One region of the Massilia sp. UBA6681 genome, then DNA from elsewhere that is predicted to be linked to it. Evidence: predicted binding sites of a transcription regulator. Region 1 holds the regulator's gene; each other region holds the start of a gene.

What was found. Region 1 encodes FNR, which switches genes on or off when oxygen is low (the NO sensors DNR and NnrR bind a similar motif). Its sites were predicted from a motif close to TTGATNNNNATCAA; they were not measured.
Region 2: a site for FNR is predicted at 1,300-1,313, ahead of B2R83_RS18760 (OmpW/AlkL family protein). Genes of this name have one in related genera too.
Region 3: a site for FNR is predicted at 2,047-2,060, ahead of B2R83_RS20850 (universal stress protein). Genes of this name have one in related genera too.
Region 4: a site for FNR is predicted at 1,577-1,590, ahead of B2R83_RS00590 (universal stress protein). Genes of this name have one in related genera too.

What each region holds. Positions count from the first base shown of each region.
Region 1 covers NZ_DKJX01000120.1:9,787-13,696, forward strand. The annotation lists gene B2R83_RS21950 (hypothetical protein) at 1-1,451, shown strand, start outside; gene fnr (fumarate/nitrate reduction transcriptional regulator Fnr) at 1,533-2,294, shown strand; gene B2R83_RS21960 (helix-turn-helix transcriptional regulator) at 2,306-3,061, shown strand; gene B2R83_RS21965 (DMT family transporter) at 3,122-3,910, shown strand, end outside.
Region 2 covers NZ_DKJX01000098.1:193,384-197,293, reverse strand. The annotation lists gene B2R83_RS18775 (peptidoglycan recognition protein family protein) at 1-30, opposite strand, end outside; gene B2R83_RS18770 (CoA-binding protein) at 143-568, shown strand; gene B2R83_RS18765 (glutathione peroxidase) at 663-1,262, shown strand; gene B2R83_RS18760 (OmpW/AlkL family protein) at 1,374-1,985, shown strand; gene pabB (aminodeoxychorismate synthase component I) at 1,991-3,826, opposite strand; gene slmA (nucleoid occlusion factor SlmA) at 3,846-3,910, opposite strand, start outside.
Region 3 covers NZ_DKJX01000112.1:1,400-5,309, forward strand. The annotation lists partial or broken gene B2R83_RS20840 (glycosyl hydrolase 115 family protein) at 1-1,051, opposite strand, end outside; gene B2R83_RS20845 (GntR family transcriptional regulator) at 1,316-2,023, shown strand; gene B2R83_RS20850 (universal stress protein) at 2,159-2,596, shown strand; gene B2R83_RS20855 (Tat pathway signal sequence domain protein) at 2,699-3,910, opposite strand, start outside.
Region 4 covers NZ_DKJX01000002.1:87,035-90,944, reverse strand. The annotation lists gene B2R83_RS00600 (chemotaxis protein CheA) at 1-423, opposite strand, end outside; gene B2R83_RS00595 (protein phosphatase CheZ) at 423-1,292, opposite strand; gene B2R83_RS00590 (universal stress protein) at 1,662-2,129, shown strand; gene B2R83_RS00585 (response regulator) at 2,253-2,897, shown strand; gene B2R83_RS00580 (Crp/Fnr family transcriptional regulator) at 3,285-3,910, shown strand, end outside.

The sequences.
Region 1 (3,910 bases):
TGCTGCGGCTCAACTGGGACCTGATCCAGCCCGGCTCGCAGGTCTTCGTGGCCATCGGCGAAGGCGTGCCGGGCGGACCGCCCGCCGGCAAGTTCATCGGCGCGGCCCGCTACACCCTGCACAACGTCGCCCCGCGCTTCAACGGCGTCGACATCAGGGTCAACATCGAGTGGAGCGCCGACATTTCGCTGTACGTCGACTACCTCGTCGTCAACCCGCCCGCGGCGCCCCCTGGCCTGCGCACGGTCTCGGTCACGGTGCACCGCCACAGCAGCGTGGCCCTGAGCGAAGCCGAGGCCGACCGGATCCTGGCCGACATGGGCACGATCCTCCAGAACGACGACACCGGGCCGGACGTCGCGACCCCGGTCCGTTTCGTGCGCAACGGCGCGGTCCGGCTGCTGCCGGCGAACATCCCCGGCACCATCCAGACGTCAAACGACCTGAATGCCCTCCTGACCGCAGGCAGCGGGGTCAAGATCGTGCAGGCCATCCGCTGGTGCGGCGGCCCCGGCGACGGCATCATCGGCTGCGCCCCGGTCGGCAGCGCCTCGGTCAACGTGGCCGCGGTGCGCTTCACCGCGAACCAGGAAGGCCTGATCTGGGTGCACGAGTACGACCACAACTGCGGCCTCAGCCACCGCACCGACGACCCGCGCGCGGTCATGTACCCGTCCGTCGGCGCCGACCACCACGTGGTCAACGCGGCCGAGTCTTCGGCCTTCCTTTCGGGCCCGCTCAGCATCAGCGGCAAGGTGATGGCCGCCGGCGGCTGCTCCTGCGGCGCAGGCGGCCTGGCGCTGCCTGCCGACGTGCGCGACTTCGTCTCCCAGCACTGGATCGAGGGCGTGCCATGGGAGCTGGCCTCGCAGTACGGCGAGAAGGACGCCCGCCTGCTGCTGGACTGGCTGGTGAACGAGCCGGAGCAGCACGAGGAGTTCCTGACCCAGATCGTGGCCACCCTCGGCTACATCGGCAGCGAGATCGCGGTCCAGCCGATGATCGACTTCGTCCAGCAGCCGCGCGCCGGCCGTGCCGTGTTCAATGCCAGGAACACGGCCCTGCTGCGCCTCGGCGACCTGGCCAACCGGTCCGGCAGCCGCGCGGCGCTCGATTTCCTGGCGCGGGTCGCCGGCGACATGGACCTGGCGCGCACGCTGGCAGCGCCCCAGGCCAGCGCCGAGCTGCAGGCGGCCAAGGCGGCGCAGGACGTGGTGGCGCCGAGCCTCGACACCCTGGCCGCCGAGCTGGCGGTGTCGGCCACCTTCGGGCTGGCGCTGGCGGGCACGGCGCAATCGCAGCAGGCCGTGGAAGCGCTCAAGGGGAACGCCGACGCCTTCGCGACCGTGAACCAGGCGGCGCAGGAAGCAGCCGAGGTCGCCGCGACCGTGCGCGCCAAGGGCCGCCAGGAGTACTACAGGATGAAGGCGGAACACCGGCATCACCTGTAATCGGGCTTGTTATTTGGAAATGAAACCCGCGGACGCGGCCTTTGTCTATAATGGCCGCGTCAGCATTTTCGTTTCCATGCCATGAACCAACCCATCTCGCTCCCGGGCGAAGCGAAGGTCATCCAGGCCCTCAAGGCCAGCTGCAGCGCGTGCAGCATGCACCAGCTGTGCCTGCCGATGGGCCTCGAGGATGCCGACATCAATCGCCTCGACCAGATCATCGGCCGCCGCCGCCGCCTCGCGCGCGACGAGCGCCTGTACGCCATGGGCGAGCCCTTCCGCAACCTGTACGCGGTGCGCTTCGGCCATTTCAAGACCTATCAGGTGAACGCCGCCGGCGAAGCCCAGATCACCGGCTTCCAGATGGCCGGCGAACTGCTGGGCATGGACGCCATCAGCGGCACCCACCATTGCGACGCCGTGGCCCTCGAGGACAGCGAGGTGTGCGAGATCCCGTTCTCGCGCCTGGAAGAGCTGTTCGGCCACGTGCCGGCCCTGCTGCGCCACTTCCACCGCATCATGAGCCAGGAAATCACGCGCGAACAGAACGTTATGCTGCTGCTCGGCAATATGCGGGCGGAGCAGCGTTTTGCCGTCTTCCTGGTCAACCTGTCGGCACGCTACGCGGCGCGCGGCTATTCGCCGCACAGCTTCCAGCTGCGCATGTCGCGCGAAGACATCGGCAACTACCTCGGGCTCACCATCGAAAGCATCAGCCGCCTGCTGTCGCGCTTCAAGAAGCAGGGCTGGCTGCAGGTCGACAAGCGCGAAGTCACCCTGCTCGACCCGGCCAAGCTCAAGGCGCTGGCGGCCGGCACCGACGTCTGCAGCCCGATGGGCTAGGATCAGCCAGGATGGCTGCGCCGCTGCTCGACCTGCACCTGCGCAGCTATGGCGCCGCGCGCAGCTCGGACCGCCACGAGTTCGGCCAGCTGGTGCTGCCCGTGAGCGGCGAAGTCGCCGTGGAAATCGAAGGCCGCCAGGCCCGGCTCGATCCGCTGCGCGTGGCGGTGGTGGCGCCCGGCGCCTGGCACTCGCAGTGCAGCCCGGTGGCCAACCGGTCGCTGATCGTCGACCTGGGACCGGATACCTTCGCGCAAGGACCCTGGCAGCGCCTGCTCGAGCAGCCCTTCGGCGCCATCGGTCCCGCGGCCCGCAAGCTGGTCGAATTCATGGGCATCATGGCCGCCACCCGGCCGCCCGCGCCTTCCGTGCTGGCCGGCTGGACCCCGCTGCTGCTCGACACCCTGGTGCTGGGCGCGCCCGCGCCTGGCTCGCGTCTGGCGGCCCTGCTCGCCCGCATCGAGGCCGAACCTGGCCTGCCCTGGACCACCGAGGCCATGGCGCGCGCCGCCAGCCTGAGCGTCAGCCGCCTGCATGCGCTGTTTCGCGAAGAGCGCGATAGCACGCCCCACGACTGGCTGCTGGACTGCCGCCTGCGCCATGCCTGCGAATGGCTGCGTGCGACGGCGCGCCCGGTGGCCGAGATCGCGCTGGCAGCGGGCTTTTCCGAGCAGAGCGCGCTGACCCGTGCCATGCGCAGGGCGATGGACACCACGCCCGCGGCCTACCGGCGCGCGTATCGCGAGAATCTGTCAAACCAGCAGTAGCCAGGGTCAAGAGCGCCGCGGGCATCCGGACGACAATCTCCCTTCCCAAGGAGATCGACCATGCTTTCGCAGATTCACGCCACAGCCCACACCACCCAGCTCGGCATCGGCGCCGGCATCACCGCGGGCGCCTTCTGGGGCCTGGTGTTCCTGGCCCCGGAACTGGTGCCGGGCTTCTCGGCCCTGCAGCTGGCGGCGGGCCGCTACCTGGCCTATGGCATCGTCGCCGCCATCCTCGTCGCCCGCGCCTGGCCGCGGCTCAGGCAGCGCCTGACCCGGGCCGACTGGCGCGGCCTGGCCTGGCTCAGCCTGGCGGGCAACATCGTGTACTACCTGTTCCTGGCCCAGGCCGTCCAATTGGGTGGCGTGGCCATGACCTCGATCGTGATCGGGCTGCTGCCGATCACCGTGACCCTGGCGGGCTTGCGCGAGCACGGCGCGGTGTCCTTGCGGCGCCTGGTCCCCTCCCTGCTGCTGGGCGGGGCCGGCCTGGCCTGCATCAGCTGGGATTCCTTGTCTTCCCTGGATGGCGGGTCGGGCATCGGCCTCTTGTCGGCGATCGGCGCGCTGCTGTCGTGGACCTTCTATGCGGCCGTCAACCGGCGCTGGCTGGCGCGCCTCGAGGGCATTTCGGCCAACGAATGGAGCCTGCTGGTGGGGGTGATGACGGGCGCCCAGGCCCTGCTGCTGGCGCTGCCGGCCTTCCCGCCTGGCGGCGCCGCGCACACGGGCAGCGAATGGCTGCAGTTCCTCGGCGTGGTGACGGCGGTCGGGATCTTTTGTTCCGTGATCGGCAACGCCTTGTGGAACTACGCCAGCCGCGCCCTGCCGATGGCGCTGATGGGCCAG
Region 2 (3,910 bases), on a different contig from region 1:
GGTGAGAAAGGAGAGGGCGGTAGGGCGCATGTTTGGAATGAAAATCGGACGTGCCCGCATCTTTTCACGTTTGCGCCCGCGACGCCAGCAATGATGCACATCTGATAAGCTAGGCACCGAATCCACATCGAGCCAAGCCACCATGAGAAGCATTGCCCAGATCCTCAACGACAGCAAGACCATCGCCATCGTCGGCCTGTCGAACAAGCCCGACCGCGCCAGCAATGAAGTGGCCGCTTACTTGCAGCAAAACGGCTATCGCATCGTGCCGGTGAACCCGAGCTACGCCGGCGAGATTATCCTGGGCGAACAGGTGGTCGCCACGCTGCAGGAAGCAGCCGACGCCCTGGCAAGCAACGGCCAGCGGATCGACATCGTCGACTGCTTCCGCAAGTCCGAAGACATTCCCCCGATCGCACGCGACGCGATCGCCGTGCGCGCCGGCTGCCTCTGGATGCAGCTGGACATCGAAAACCAGGCCGCCGCCGACCTGGCGCGCGCCGCCGGCCTCGATGTCGTCATGAACCACTGCATCAAGATCGAGCACCGCAGCCTGAACGCCGGTTGAACGGATATCGTCCGGGCGCCGCGGCCATCCGGCCATCTTTACAGGCGGCGGCTGCGTTACAATCGTGGCATCACCAACCAGGGATATCCCCGCCATGATCAAGACCACCGCCCTGCTGTTCGCTGCCCTTGCCGCAGCCAGCGCTGCTTCTCCGGCTGCCGCACAGGCCACGTCCGCGCCGGGCGCCCCGGCTGCCGCGCGCATGCCGATGAGCTGCCCCGCCATCCTCAAGCAGAATTTCAAGCGCCTGCAGGACGACGCGCCGCAGGACCTGTGCCAGTACGCGGGCAAGGTGGTGCTGGTCGTGAACACCGCCAGCTACTGCGGCTTCACCAAGCAGTACGAAGGACTCGAGAAGCTGTACGCGAAGTACGGCGGGCGCGGCCTGGTGGTGCTGGGCTTCCCCTCGAACGATTTCGGCAAGCAGGAGCCGGGCAATGCGAAAGAAATCGCGGACTTCTGCTTCAACACCTACGGCGTCAAGTTCCCGATGTTCGCCAAGAGCGCGGTCACCGGCCCGGAAGCCAACCCGCTGCACGCCAGCCTCACCAGGGCGACCGGCCAGGCGCCGAAGTGGAACTTCACCAAGTACCTGATCGGCCGCGACGGCAAGGTGCTCGAACACTTCCCGAGCAAGGTGACGCCGGAAGACCCGGCCCTGGTCGGCAAGATCGAGCAGGCGCTCACCATGTAAGGCAGGGACTGAATAACCTTTCTGCCGTTATGGCTATTTGATCCACATCAACGATTTTTTTGCGCTGCATCAATATTCTTCCTTTCGTTACCATGACGAAAGGAAGAAGAAATGAAAACCTTGTTGAAGCCTGTGCTGGCGATCACTCTTGCACTCGCCGGCAGCCAGGCCCTGGCACAGGATAGCAACTGGATGGTGCGTGCGCGCGCCGTCCACATCGACCCGGCGAATGCATCCGCGCCCTTGGCCGGCAGCGGCGCCGCGGATCGTATCCACGTGGCCGGCAAGACCATCCCCGAAGTCGACATCTCCTACTTCTTCACGCCGCACCTGGCGGCCGAGCTGATCCTGACTTATCCACAGAAGCACGACGTCACCCTGGACGGCGCCCGCATCGGCAGCTTCCGCCACCTGCCGCCGACCCTGACGGCCCAATACCACTTCGCACCGCAGTCGACAGTGAATCCTTACGTGGGCGCAGGCCTGAACTACACGCGCATCTCGCGCGTGAAGCTGCTGGACGGGGCGGCCGATCTCGAGAACGACAGCTGGGGCCTGGCCCTGCAGGCCGGCGTGGACATCCGGCTCGATGCGCGCTGGTCGCTGAACCTCGATGTGAAAAAAGTGAACATCCGCAGCGACGTGATGGTCGGCGGCGCCAAGGCGAGCTCGGTCAAGGTCGACCCGCTGCTGTTCGGCCTGGGGTTCGGTTACCGCTTCTGAAGAGCTTAGCCCTGCGGGTCGTCCAGCAGGACCGCCCGCAGCGGCCCGCGCAGCGCATTGCAGACGACGATGTCGTCCGCCTCCGCCAGCATCTCGCGCGTGATGCGCTGTTCGCTGGCGCGCCAGGCCGGCGCCTGCAGCAGCACGCCGCGCATCACGCCCGGCAGCAGGCCGCTCGACAAGGGCGGCGTGATCCACTCGCTGCCGAAACGCAGGAACACATTGCTGCGTCCTCCCTCGGTCAGTTCCCCGCGCTCGTTGAAGAACAAGGCGTCAAACGCCCCTTGCGCCTCGGCGGCGCGCCAGGCCGCATCGTAGCGGCTGCGCACGCTCGTCTTGTGGCGCAGGAAGACGTCGCCCGAATGGGTGCTTTCCTGGGCCAGCAACAGCGCCACCGGTTCGCTCAAGGGCGTGATCGGCGCCGCCTGCACGGTCAGCGCGCCGCCGGGAGCCACCGCCAGGCGCAGCCGGTGCAACTGCCCATGGGGCAGGGCCAGGCAGGCCTCGTTCAATGCCGCGCGGGCGGCGCCATAGTCGAACGGATAGCCGAAGTAGCGGCAGGATGCAGCCAGGCGGTCGAGGTGCTGCTCGACGTGGCGGCAGCCGTCGTCCCAAGAGGCGCGCAGGGTTTCGAAGATCTCGAACTCGTTGGCCAGGCCGGTCAGGAAGCGCGCCTTGAGCTGGCATTCGGCGTATTCGGAGGCGGCATCGCTGTCGTACACGATGCCGGCGCCGACGCCCAGTTCTCCCTTGCGGGTGCCACCCTCCGGCGCGCCCAGTGCCAGGGTGCGGATCGGGACCGACAGGCAGAAATCGCCAAAGGTGTTGGCGTTGCCCGCGGCGGGCGGATCGAACCAGCCGATCGCGCCGGTATAGATGCCGCGCGCGCTCGGTTCGAGTTCGTGGATGATCTCCATGCTGCGGCGCTTCGGCGCGCCCGTGATCGAGCCGCAGGGGTAGAGCGCGGCGAATACCTCCTCCAGACTCGCATCCTCGCGCAGGCGCGCCTGCACGGTCGAGGTCATCTGCAGCACGGTGCCGTAGCGGCGCACCTCGAACAGCGCCGGCACCTCGACGCTGCCGGTGACGGCGACCCGTCCCAGGTCGTTGCGCAGCAGGTCGACGATCATCAGGTTCTCGGCGCGGTTCTTGGTGTCCGAAGAAAGCGCCCGGGAGCGCTCCTCATCCACCGCATCGTCGCCGCTGGCCGGCGCGGTGCCCTTCATCGGCCGCGCCAGCAGCTTGCCGGCTTCGTGGCGCACGAACAGCTCGGGCGAGAAGGACAAGACGGCGCCGCCGTCCGGCAGGGCCACCAGGGCGCCGTAGGGGACGCGCTGGCGCGCCCGCAGCCGCGCATACAGCTTGACCAGAGAACCGTAGGTGTCGAAACGCAGGCGGTAGGTGTAGTTCACCTGGTAGGTGTCGCCGGCGGCGATGTAGTCGCGGATGCGGCGGATCGCATCGGTGAAGGCCGCTTCGTCCACATTGGGGGTGATGCCGGCCACGCCCGCCAGTTCGTCGGCGGGTGCGCGTGTGGCGATCCAGGCCTCGACCTGGCTTGCGTCCAGGTGCTCGCACTGTTCGAACAGCAGCACCTGCGCCAGCGCGCCTTGCACCGGCTGCGCCGCCACCCCCTGGAGGTGCGCGCCCAGTTCGTAGGTGAGCAGCGGCACCGCGTACAGGCCGCGTCCCAGTGCTTCCTGCAGCGCGCGCAGCAGCTGCGGCCAGCCGGCGGCATCAAGGCAATGCAGCGTGCCGGCGTGGCGGCTGTAGAGGCGCGAACGGGCCTCGCCGGCCGCCCCGGCGTCGTCCAGCAGCGCGAATACTTCCTGGGTGTCCATGATTGCGTGGCGCTTGTCCTTATGCCGCCAGCAGCAGCGACAGCTGCAGGGCCGTGCCTTCGGCCGGGTTCTGCCTGAAGCCGC
Region 3 (3,910 bases), on a different contig from region 1:
TCGTGAACACGGTCGGAATGCTCGATGCCGGCTTGCCCAGGCTGCGGGCGAGCATGTCGCGCTGCAGCTTAACCACCTGCTGCACGGTGTCGCGCGCATGTTCCGGGCTGCTTGCGCCTTCCATGGCCGAGTCGTGCACGCCGCGCAGGCCGAGCGTGTAGACGTTCTCGAAACCCTTGACCTCGTCGACGCGTTCCTGCCAGTAGCCGAGCAGGCGATCGCGGTTGCTGAAGAAGTTGAAGGGGCCGTCGGATTTCTTCCATTCGCCGACGTTGTTGCGCATCATCGGCTCGGCATGCGAGCTGCCGACCAGCATCGCGTAGTCGTCCGCCACCTGGGCATTGCCCGGCACGGTGTAGAAGGCGCGGGTGGAATCGTGCATGGCCGGCCACACCAGGTTGGCCTTCAGGCGCCACATCAGTTCGAACACGCGCGCGTAGGCAGCAGGGCCGATGTCCCTGGCCGGATCGAAGGTCTTCGCGGCCCAGGGCTGCAGGCCCCAGTCCTCGTCGTTGATGAAGATGCCGCGCCAGGCCACGGAAGGCGCGGGCGACAGGCGGCGCTCCCCGTCCAGGGAGAGGCCGGTGCGGCGGCGCGGCGCGACGTCGGCCCACCATTCCCAGGGGGAGATGCCCAGTTCGCGCGAGGCGTCCACCACGCCGTAGACGGCGCCGCGGCGGTCGGCCCCGGCGACCAGCAGCACGCTGCGGCCATCCAGCATGCCGGCGGCGCGGATGTAGCGCTCCTGCTGGCCGGCGAGGGGCGCCAGGTCGACGCCCATCGCCCGTGCGACCTGGGTTACCAGGGGCGAGCCGATGGCGCCGATCACGATGCAGCGCTCGCGGCAGTCGTCCAGGCGGTCGGTGCGTGTCGCGGGAAATCCGGTCAGCTGCTGCAGGTCGCGGCCGAGCAGCTCGCCGGCAAGGCGGAAGGTGGTGCGCGCCTCGGTGACGATGACGGGCAGGCGACCGTTGGCGTCCAGGGAAAAAGGCGCGGCATGGGCGAGGCCGTGTGCGAGCAGAAGGCTCAGAGCGAGAAGGCGTGGTGTCATGTTGGGCGCATTGCGCTAATGTATTAGTGCATTATAACGAGTTTGCATGGGAGAATATGCATCGATCAGAAACGCTCACGTCGCTGAGTGGGACGCAATGGGCTTCCCGGGCCTGCCTCCACCGAAGACCCCAGGCCGCCCTCGTTCGACTGGCACTAATGTGCTAGCATCTTGTCAATTCGGCAGGAGCCAGACTGGTACTCCGCCGCCACGCGCCGCGTGTAGCTTCGAATAACAATCATGCAGCCTTTGAAGGCTTCACCAATGGAAACAATCGCATTCAGCGGCCCGTTCACCCTCGACCGATCGCGCCAGGCCGCGGTCCAGGTGTACGAATACCTGCGCGAGGAAATCGTCAACCTCACGCTCAAGCCCGGAACCCTCCTGTCGCGCAACGAACTGTCGGCGCATTTCGAGCTGTCCGTCACTCCCATCCGGGACGCCCTGATGCGCTTGGAAGAGGAAGGACTGGTCGACATCTACCCGCAGCACGCGACGCGCGTGCGCGGCATCAGCATCGCCTCGGCGCGCCAGGCCCATTTCCTGCGGCTGTCGATCGAGCTCGAGGTGGTGCGCACGCTGGCCCGGAAGAACGACGCGGTGCTCGGCCAGTCGCTGCAAAGCCTGGTGCTCCAGCAGCGCGCGGCGCTCAAGGCGAACGACCTGGAATCCTTCTACCGGGTCGACCACGCCTTCCACCGCCAGCTCTACGTCGCGGCCGACGTCGAGGAATTGTGGCGCCTGATGCGCCACCGCAGCGGCAACATGGACCGCCTGCGCCGCCTGCACCTGCCGCTCAACGGCAAGGCCGACCAGATCCTGAAGGACCACGGCGCCATCGCCGACGCGGTCGCGCAGGGCGATGCCGCCGCGGCCGAGGCGGCGGTGCGGCGCCACCTGTCGGGCACGCTGTCGGAACTGGATGCGCTGCGCGAGCAATACCCGAACTACTGGATGCCGGGAGCGGACTGAGCGGCGCTACGAGCGGGCTGCGCTTGATCTGCATCACAAAACCCGGGCAATGGCCCAGAACATGCCGACGGCAGCATGCTCCAAAGCGTATCGGCGCCGCGCGAAGCGTGCGTCGCTTCTATTCTGGAGCCGGACATGTACAAACGCATATTGTTACCTACCGATGGATCGGAGGCATCCCGACGCGCCATCGACGCCGGCGTCGAATTCGCCAGGGAAAGCGGGGCGGAGCTCGTCGCCATGACGGCCACGGCGCCGTTCCGGGCCATCACCGCCGATGCCGAGATGCTGGAACTGACCGCGGAGCAGTACGAAGCCAGCAGCCGCCAGCACGCCCAGCGCCGCCTGGACGAGATCGCCAATCTGGCGCGCGACGCCGGCGTACCCTGCACGGCCGTGCAGGTCGTGTCCGACGATCCCGACGAGGCCATCATCGCCACCGCGCGCGAGCGCATGTGCGACCTGATCATCATGGCCTCGCACGGACGGCGCGGCGTCAAGGGTTTGCTGCTGGGCAGCGTGACGCACAAGGTGCTGGTGCACAGCGCGATTCCCGTGCTGGTGCACCGCTAGGCAGGAGGGCGGAGGCAGCATCAATACCGCAAGCTGCGGTATTGATGAGCGCTGCGCATGAATCGCCCGCTTTATTGTTGAGCTGGAGAACTGAATCCCCGTTCAGGGCAGCAGTCCGGCCGCGCGCGCCGCCTCGTCCAGCGTGTCTCCGCCAAGCGCCATGTGCTGGATCGCAGCCAGGCCCCACTGCGCCGAGCCGTTGGTGCTGATGCCGCTCATCTCGTCGACCGGACGCAGCACCGCCGGGCCGTCGATGCGGCGCACCGTATGGCGCGGGCTGCCGCGCTTGAGCCAGTCCGAGGCGAAGAACTCGCGCCAGGCCCGCAGCGCCAGCGCCCGGTCGCCCAACTGGTAGGCGGCGTAGGCGGTCATGCGCGAATTGGTGTCGCTCATGCCGCGCCCGCCCGGATCGCGTCCCAGCAGCGCCACCACCTCCTCCCTCGGCGCATTGTAGGTGCGGCAGTACTGCAGCCAGGTCTTGCGGTACTCCGGCACGTCGACCAGGGTCAGGAGCTCGGAATTCATCTCGACCACGCCGAACACGCCGTTCAGGTTCGAGAACGAGGGCTTGTCGCCGGGGCCGTGGAAGCGCCCGGTAGTGTGGTCGTAGGGCGCGCCGGCCGCGAACCAGCCGTACTTGAGCGCCGCGATGCTCTTCATGCCATTGACGATCTTGTCGCGCCAGCGGGTGTCGCCGCTGCGTTCCCACTCGGCCAGCCAGGCCGAGATCAATGAACCCCAGACGGTGCCGAATGACGCGCCGATAAAGGCGTCCGGCCGCGCGCCCGCCACCTTCAGCTTGCGCGAGATGTCGACCTTGTGCAGGTCCTTGTCCGAATCAAGCAGTTCGCGCATCAGGTCGCCGACGCGCTCGTCCGCCGTCAGGAAGTAATAGATGCGGCGGTAGGCCGCGTTCGAGACGCGCGGCTGCTTCGACGAATCGGCCCAGTGCTGCACCGCGTGGCGGGTGCCGAAACCCTTGAAGGGACCGAGGTGGTAGACGTCGACCTCGCCGGTATGGCGTGTCATCGCTTCGGCATAGCGGAACAGGTCGGCGCGCCCGGTGCGCAGGTAGCTGTACCACAGCCACAGGTCGGTCGACAGCTCCGAATTGTCCCAGGCGTAGCCGCCGATGTCGTAGCGCCACATGTGGCGGTCGGGGTCGTAGCTGTGCATCACGTCGCCATAGGACCAGAAGCCGTACCAGCGGTGCTGTTCGGTTTCACGCAGGTACTGGTCCAGCTGCAGGGCCAGGCGCTCCTCGATCAGCTTGCGCGCCGGTGTCCCGGCATCGACCGGGTCCCAGTCGCCGAA
Region 4 (3,910 bases), on a different contig from region 1:
CACAGGCGCCGGCGCGGCTGCCGGCGCGCTGGTCGCGCCCTTGCCTTCGATCGCGTCCTTCAGGATGCGTTCGAGGGCTTCCGGCATTTGCGCCAGGCTTTCCGGCGGGGTGCCGTTGTTCAGGTCATTGAGCTGGTCCGCCACGAAGCCCGAGGCCTCGAGCGCGGCTTCGATCGCCAGCGGCGTCACCGGCGCGGCGCCGGTGCGCAGGGCGTCGAACAGGTTCTCGGTCAGGTGGCAGGCGGCGACCAGCGCGGGCAGGCCCATGAAGCCGGCGCCGCCCTTGATCGTGTGGAAGGAACGGAACACCGCATTCAGGGTTTCCTTGTTGTCCGGATCGCGTTCGAGGCGCAGCAAATGTTCTTCAACATTCACCGCAAGGTCCATCGCCTCGACGACGAAGTCCTTGAGCATATCGTCCATTAGAACCCCAGATCGGCCAGAAGATCGTCAACGTTGTCCTGGTTCAGCGCCGTATCCGGCACCGACGGGCCCTGCATCAGCGGCGCGGGCGCGGCCGGCACTTCTTTCTTCGCCAGCTTTTCCTTCAGGTCGGCCGGCGCGCTGTCGCGCAGCAGCTGCGCCAGTTCCGATTCCACGGTCTGGGTGATCTTGACTACTTTCTTGATCAGCTGGCCGGTGATGTCCTGGAAGTCCTGGGCCATCATGATCTCGAGCAGGCGCGCCTTCTCGGCTTCGGTGGCTTCGTTCACGGCGGTGGCGAACTGGCGCGAATCGCCGGCCAGGGCCTTGAATTCGTCCAGGCTCAGCTTGCCCGAGAACAGGTCGGCCCAGCGGGTTTCCATGTCCTTGGCCTGCTTCGACAGCAGGTCCTGCGCCGGCATGCCGTCGTCCAGGGTGTTCAGCACCTTGTTGGCGGCCTGTTCGGTCAGGGTGGCGACGTATTCCAGGCGGTCCTGGGCGTCGACGATGGCCGAGGACGCCTCGGTCAGCGCCTTGTCGTAGCCGAGCTCGCGCAGCGAATCGTGCAGCAGGCGCACGATGCCGCCGAGGCGTTCGAACATGGCGTGTTCGCCGTCGCTGGCCACGGCCGGCACGGACGCCGCAGCCGGCGCAGCTGCCGCGGCCGCCACTGGAGCGGCAGCGGCGATCGCCGGCGCACTTGCCGCCGATACCTGGTCGAACAGGGAGTCGAGGTCGTCTCCGTCTGCGACAGCTGCCGCAGCTGGGGCCGGTGCGGGCTCGGCCGCCGGCGCCGGGGCAGGAGCGTTGGCGCGCTGCGCCGCCACTTCCTCGAATAGTGCGTCGAAATCGTCAGCGGCGTCGGTCATAATCCCTGCTTCTCCATGGTGTATAAGTTCGCAATCAGCGGTATTCAGTAGTGTTTACTGCGACCATCCGGGATGGTCCAAAGTCTGCATGCGAGTGTAGCAGCGTAGTTGCCACAGGTAAATCTCGGCGACGGAGACACAACAAAATGGACAGCGAAACTTAATTCCGCGACAATTAAATGGCACGGTTCCTGAATGTTTACACAAGGGAGGTGTTGTTTTTCGTAACTCGATGGTTCTTCTTATCACGGCGCTGCAGTTGCCGAGCAATAAGAACCCAGAGTTTGATCAAGCTCAACAGTTTGCGTTCTTGCAATCGCCGCCGCGCCCGGTACGCCCCAGAATGGCGTGGCCATTGGAGGAGTCATCATGTACCGCAAAATCCTGATCACCACCGACGGCTCGGCCGTGTCGCAGCATACGGCCTGCGCCGGCGTCAAATTTGCGCAACAGATGGGCGCCGAGGTGCTGGCCCTGTTCGTCGCGCCCGATTATCAGTATCCCGTGTACGTGGAAATCATTCCGCCCTCCTATCCGAGCGAAGAAGAATATATCGCGCAGATGCGCCGCATGGGCGAGGAGTACATGGGAAGAATCATGCGCTCCTGCGCTGGCGCCGGCCTGAAGCACAGTTGCATGACCGCGTTTTCCGACACCGCGGCCCTCAAGATCGTCGATATCGCCGAGCAGGAAGGCTGCGACCTGATCTTCATGGGATCGCACGGCCGCAGCGGCTGGGGCCAGCTGTTGCTCGGCAGCGTCACCAACAAGGTGTTGTCGCACACGACCAAGCCGGTGCTGGTGCACCGCCTGATCAGTGAGCCCGCACCTGCTTGACAACGCGGTCGGCGTGAAGAAAGTACGACAGATGCCACTGCCGTCCTGTGTTAGCCTGCATTGGGAAGCACTGAATCAGTGCTTCCCTAGGTCATCGTTGCTTTCACCGAGAAGGATGGTTTTATGATTCGCATCGTCATTGCCGACGACCACACGATCATGCGCGAAGGACTCAAGCGCATCCTCGATGGTGCGCCGGATATCGAGATCGCCGGGGAGGCGACCAACGGCTTTGAGGTGCTGGCCCAGGTACGCCAGGGCGGCTTCGACCTGCTGCTGCTCGACCTGTCGATGCCGGGCCGCAGCGGCGTCGACCTGATCCGCCAGGTACGCAGCGAGGCGCCCAAGCTGGCGATCCTGATCCTGACCATGCACGAGGAAGAACAGTACGCGGTGCGGGCGATCCGCGCCGGCGCCCAGGGCTACCTCACCAAGGAAAGCGCGGGCACCCAGCTGGTGGGCGCGATCCGCAAGGTGGCGTCGGGACGTCCTTATATCAGTACTGAAGTGGCCGAGCAGCTGGCGCTCAATATCATGGCGCCGAACGAACAGCTGTTGCATAAACAGCTGTCGGACCGTGAATTCGAGGTGTTTTCGCACCTCGTCGGTGGCAAGTCGATCACCGAGATCGCCAACAGCCTGCACCTGTCGGTCAAGACGGTCAGTACCCACAAGACCCGGATCATGCAGAAGATGGGCATGAGCTCGCTGTCGGAAATGGTCCAGTACGCCGTGGCGCACCGGCTGTTGTCCCCGATGAAAGCCTAGGATTAAGAAGTCTTAGACACGCCACCGGCGGTTTTGTGCCGCAGGTGGCCCCCACCAGGGGGGCGCCCGCCTCCCCCTCGCACTCCCCCTCCTCCTACAGCGCCTCGCTGACCTCTTCCTCTGTAGTTCAACATCAGGGGTAAGATTATTCCTACAAGCCTGTCAGCCTTCCTACCTACATATTCAGCCATCGCTGATATCCGTGCCGGACTCGTGTTGGCATACTGAATTCAGCGTTTCGACTTGCTTGCGATCCAAGTCCCAGCGTGAGCCAGATGCTCCGCCCCGTGGTCGCCGAAACCCTGAGTCTTTCACCTGGAGATGAGCATGCAGTCCCAGCCAACGTCAGAACAACGCAACGTCACCCAGCCGACCATGCACTCCCCCATGGAAGCCGGCCGCCAGCGCCAGGGACGCCTCTGGTCCAATCTCAAGGAAGTCTGCGACCTGCTCCGCATCCCGGCCAGCGTCTCGGTGACCTCCGAAGAATTGCTGTTCCAGCATGTCCAGTTCAAGACCGGCCAGCGCGTCCACACCATCGGCCAGGCCTTCGACACCCTGTACATCGTCAACTCGGGCTTCCTGAAAACCGTACTCATCGACGAGTTCGGCAACGAACAGGTGCTGAGCTTCCCGATGAAGGGCGACATGCTGGGCGTGGATGGCATCCACACCCGCCACTACGCCTCGGAAGCGGTGGCCCTGTCCGACTGCGACCTGATCCTGCTGCCGTTCAAGAAACTCACCGCCCTCGGCCGCGTCCACGCCGAGCTCGAGAACATGATGTACGGCGTCATGAGCCGCGAACTGGTGCGCGAGCAGACCATGATCGGCATGCTCGGCGCCCTCTCGGCCGAAGCGCGCGTGGCCCGCTTCCTGGTCTCGCTGGCCGACCGCTTCGCCGCGATGGGCTACTCGAGCAAGCTGTTCAACCTGCGCATGACCCGCCACGAGATCGGCAGCTACCTCGGCCTGACCCTGGAAACCGTCAGCCGCACCCTGTCGGCCTTCAA